Regions from separate parts of the Streptococcus sp. P25B114 genome, predicted to be linked through region 2. Evidence: predicted binding sites of a transcription regulator. Region 2 holds the regulator's gene; the other holds the start of a gene.
The links. The regulator HrcA, encoded in region 2, represses chaperone genes, less so after heat shock. The targets are predictions, from matches to a motif close to TTAGCACTCNNNNNNNNNGAGTGCTAA.
Positions count from the first base shown of each region.

Region 1: the regulator HrcA is predicted to act here: its motif matches at 1,301-1,327, upstream of groES (co-chaperone GroES).

Region 1 is NZ_JBRKNW010000022.1:15,077-17,479, reverse strand. Features, by position in the region: gene groL (chaperonin GroEL) at 1-600, opposite strand, end outside; gene ACVC7T_RS09530 (hypothetical protein) at 647-991, opposite strand; gene groES (co-chaperone GroES) at 1,000-1,281, opposite strand; gene ACVC7T_RS09520 (hypothetical protein) at 1,473-1,727, shown strand; gene ACVC7T_RS09515 (single-stranded DNA-binding protein) at 2,053-2,403, opposite strand, start outside.
Region 2 is NZ_JBRKNW010000030.1:7,964-10,366, forward strand. Features, by position in the region: gene grpE (nucleotide exchange factor GrpE) at 62-574, opposite strand; gene hrcA (heat-inducible transcriptional repressor HrcA) at 587-1,621, opposite strand; gene ACVC7T_RS10600 (DUF2812 domain-containing protein) at 1,939-2,403, opposite strand, start outside.

The DNA.
Region 1 (2,403 bases), on a different contig from region 2:
TTGAGACAGATAACCGCGGTCGAACTGCATGCCTTCTACGACATCCAACTCTGTTTCCATACCGCGAGATTCTTCAATGGTAATGACACCATCTGTTCCCACGCGCTCCATGGCCTCTGAAATATACTCACCGACTTTTTCAGAACGGGATGAAACTGCCGCAACCTGAGCAATTTCTGCCTTGTTTGAAACAGGAATAGCTTGCGCTTTCAAGGCATCCACTGCTGTCGCGACCGCAGCTTCAATCCCTCGACGGATACCGATTGGGTTGGCACCCGCTGTCACGTTTTTCAAGCCTTCACGGACAATAGCTTGGGTCAAAACAGTCGCTGTTGTCGTACCGTCACCTGCAATATCGTTGGTCTTAGATGCGACTTCCGATACCAATTTGGCACCCATGTTTTCAAAATGATCTTCAAGCTCGATTTCTTTGGCAATGGTTACCCCGTCATTGGTAATCAAGGGTGAGCCATAAGCTTTTTCCAAGACTACATTGCGGCCTTTAGGACCCAAGGTTACTTTTACAGTGTCTGCCAAAATATCGACACCGCGTACCATGCTCTCACGCGCATCTGCTGCAAATTTAATTTCTTTTGCCATTTTATTTCCATCCTTTGTATCAATTAAATATTATAAAGTGCTATATTTATTCCAATTTCCATAAAAATATCAGATTATCCCCAAAAAAGTGTTCAAAGTAGACCACAAGATAATCACAAATTTGCTCTAGTGATTGTTCTGTTACATCTAAAGTAATATATCGTTTGGAGCGATAATCCAAAATTGTCATACCATCTAACAAGGGCGGCAAGACTGTTTCCAAGGATTGAAACCAAGGTTTCTTAATTGGAAGAGCTAAGTTTAGCATATTGTCTGACGTCAATTGAAACCAAATTTGCTGCTGGTTTCCTTGTTCCCAGGCAGTTATACAGCTTCCGGACGTGCTAGCTTGCAAAAAATTCTGAAGAATCTCACTTAGCTGTTCTTTCATAGTCTATCTTACTCAACCACTGCTACAATATCCGCCTCACGGACAATGGTCACTTTTTCTTCACCATCTTTGACTTCCAGACCAGCGTGGGCCTCGACCAAGACTTTGTCACCGACTGCAACAGACGGTGCAATCAATTCTCCGTTCAAGGTGCGAATTCCTTGACCAACCGCCAAGACCTGCGCCTCTTTGGTCGCTGCTTGGCTAGTTCCTGCAAGGACAAAGCCCCCTACTGTCTGTTCTTTTTCTTCGATTTTTACAACGATGCGATCGCCTAATGGTTTCAACATATCAATGCCTCCTTCATTTTTAGCACTCTGACATTGCGAGTGCTAATTCACAATTCTTATTGTATCACTTGGTCAAAAATAGTCAAGAAAATTCTACCAAATTTTTTTGAAATCCGTCCCAGGTCGGACGAAAAACCGACTAGTCTTACTTATGAGAATATGCTATACTCTTCTTAGGAAAGGAGGTCTCTATGACATTCTTCAAAAATCTATACAAAGACTATCAGGAAAGCAGATATTCTACCTACGAAGGTTTTTTAGAATGGTTTTTGAAACGGAAATTAAACTTCCTGGGAAAAATCATTTTCGCCTACCTACTCTGGGCCATTTGGATTGTCTTTTTTCTACATCCCCACTGGTTTATCTTTTTCTTCTATGGTGTGATTGTTCTATCAATTATGGTTATCCTTCTCGAATGGTGGAATGAACGTAAAAAAGGGCGCTAAAAAACGCCAACTTTCGCCAGCGTTCTTTAAGGAGATTATGAAAAATATTTAGGATTGATATTAGTATAAACGACTTAGCCACTATTCACATCCGTCCTGAGACTGATTCTCACATTTTTGGATAAAAATAAGTACCTTCAGTTGTTCAGACGCAAAAAATGCCAGCTTACACCGGCATTCTAAGGAGATATGAAAAATATTTAGGATTGACATTAGTATAAACGACTTTTCACATCCTATCATCAGTCCTAGGACCGATTTACCAGACATTATTTCATTATTTATAGGGAAAATATTTGAGACGTCAATAAATTGTCACTTTCTGTTAGAAGGGCAGATCCTCCTCTTCTAGAACCAAGTCAGCCAAGTCTTCGCCAGCATTATTTTCACGCATGGCGCGTTGGGCACGACTTTCGAGCAACTGGAAACTGTTTCCAAGGACTTCAGTCACATAATGGTTATTACCATCTTTTTCATATTTACGAGTACGGAGCTCTCCGTCAAGGGAAATCAAGCTGCCCTTGCTACCGTAGGACACCAGGGTTTCAGCCAATTTACCCCAGAAAATGATATTGATGAAATCCGCTTCGCGCTCACCAGACTCTGTCTTGAAGCGACGATTGACAGCAACTGTAACGCGGGTTAAATTTTTTCCCGACGGCGTCTGCGTCAACTC
Region 2 (2,403 bases):
CAGTACTGGAGTACGGCAAGGCAAGTTAACGAAGTAATAAAAGATAAACTGGAAGACTAAGCTATTCAGATACCACTACCATAGCAGGTCTCAACAGACGTTCATGTAGTTTGTAGCCTTTTTGGAAGACTTGTGCAATGTGTTCTGCTGGGCAGTCGTCTGTGGCTGGGACTGTTTGAATGGCCATGTGAAGATTTGGGTCAAAGACATCTGTTGCGACTTCCTCCACTCCTTCTTCTTTAAGGGCTTGAATCAAGCTTTCCTGTACCATTTCCAAGCCTTTTTTGACATCTTCTGTCAAGCCTTCGACTTGAAGGGCACGTTCTAAGTTGTCCAAACTTGGCAAGATTTTCTTGGCCAAGTCTTGCGAACGGTAACGCTGAATAGTTTGGCGTTCCTCGTTGGCACGGCGTTGGATATTTTGCATTTCAGCGTGGGCACGGAGGTACTTGTTTTCAAATTCCTCTGCACGCTCATTTGCCAAGTCCAATTCTGATTTTTCAGGTGTCTCCACAACTTCTTCTGTTGCTTCAACCTCTTCTACGATTTCTTCGTTTTTGATTTCTTCTGACAAAGCATTCTCCTTCTAATTGACTTCGTAATGATTACTACTTAAATATCTGTAATAATCGGTTAATTTCATAAATAGGACGCGGCTAATGATGTTGATCAAACTCATCTGCCTGCGGTAGTTCATGTCAACAGGACCAAGCAAACTCATCTGGGCCATGCCCCGATAGGGGATTGGAAAGCGATAATGAATGACCGTCACATCTGCAAGAGCAGGTTCTCTATGTTCCGCCACGGAAATACTGGTCTGCTGGTCTGGCGCCAAGCCCTGCCGCAACTCTGGTGCCAATAGCTGAGGACTATCCAAGAGTTGGTAGGTAGCGAGATTGCCATAGGTCAGCGAAGCGACTTTTCCACTGATAAAGACCGATTCTTGGAAGAGATTGGAAAAAATATAGTCCATGAGATCCAAGACATTGTCCGTCGTGGTAAAGTAACGCTGCACCACCTGGGGAATCTCCGTCCGCAGCTTGTAGTGGATTGCCAAAACCGTCTGTCCAACGAAGCGTTCATCCACCAAGCGTTTGAGCACCTCCAAGTCCCTGGTCAAAAAGTTCTTGGGAATGGCAAACTGGACGGTAACAGGTTTGGACTGGTCCAGGGTTAAAACTGCCAAGGCATCGTGGCTACTGAGCTGCACGATGTCAAAGGAAGTCAACTGCTGACTGGTCGGCTCCACATCTAAAATGACCGAAGTGTAGCCTGTCAAGTCAGCTAGGACTGTACTGGCTCGCTCCAAGATGTCTTCCAGCTTGAAGGCTTCAAAATCGAAGGCCTTGACTACCTGATAAACATCTTCTTCATTGATGTGTTCCAAGTTAAGCGAGTGGTTGACAAAGTATTGAAAACCAGCCCGACTGGGCATCCGTCCGCTTGATGTGTGGGCCTTTTCCAGCAAGCCCAACTGCTCCAGCTTAGCCATATCATTACGAATGGTCGCTGAACTAGAAGCAATCATCTCCTGCAAGGCCTTAGAACCAACTGGCTCATGATGGCGCGTAAACAATTCAACAATCAGATTCAAAATATCATTTTGACGTTGGGTAATCATCTCCGCTCCTTTCATGAACACTGTTTTAGTTACGCTCAATGAAAATCGACAGTAGCCTAGGAAGCGAGGCCGAATGTAGAACTGTGCTACTTTCCTAACTCTAGGTAGCAGGCTGAAATCCTCCACTGGAGAATTTCACTCACACAGGCAAGCTGACAACGGTTAGTGTTGATTTTCGAAGAGCGTTAGCACTCTATGATGTCGAGTGCTAACCTATATACTCCCATTATACGCCGAAAAAATGGATTGTCAAGAGAAAAAACCAAAAAATTAGCACTCTTTTGCTTAGAGTGCTAAAAATCAGTCTGAGGACCTAGTTACTCTTTTACCATACGATAAAAACGGATGCCTAGTAATAATAAAAGCGGAATATAAATGATAGAAATACCTAAGATAAAACCTGGACGCGAACGCAAACTTGTTCCCAGTAGAATGCCGTACAGTCCCAAAGATGGCAAATAGCGTCTTTGGAAGATTGTTTTCACAAACTCCACTTTATTTTCTCTATCACCATATAATTCAAGCTCTCCCATCTTCGCAGGTTTCCTAAAAATATTGAAATTTTGGCAGGATACGACAAACTCCCATCCATATTCCTCGTACATATGCAGATAGTTTTCTCTATCTTTATTTTTTGCTTTCTTGAAATCAACCTGATACACAACCCCTTCTGGCAGGCATTTTTCAAAATGATAAAACAAGAGCCAGCTAATCTTAACTAGTTTCCACCCTTGCTGATGCATCTCACTGAGATAGTCTGCTTGCTGACTGAAATCTGTGAT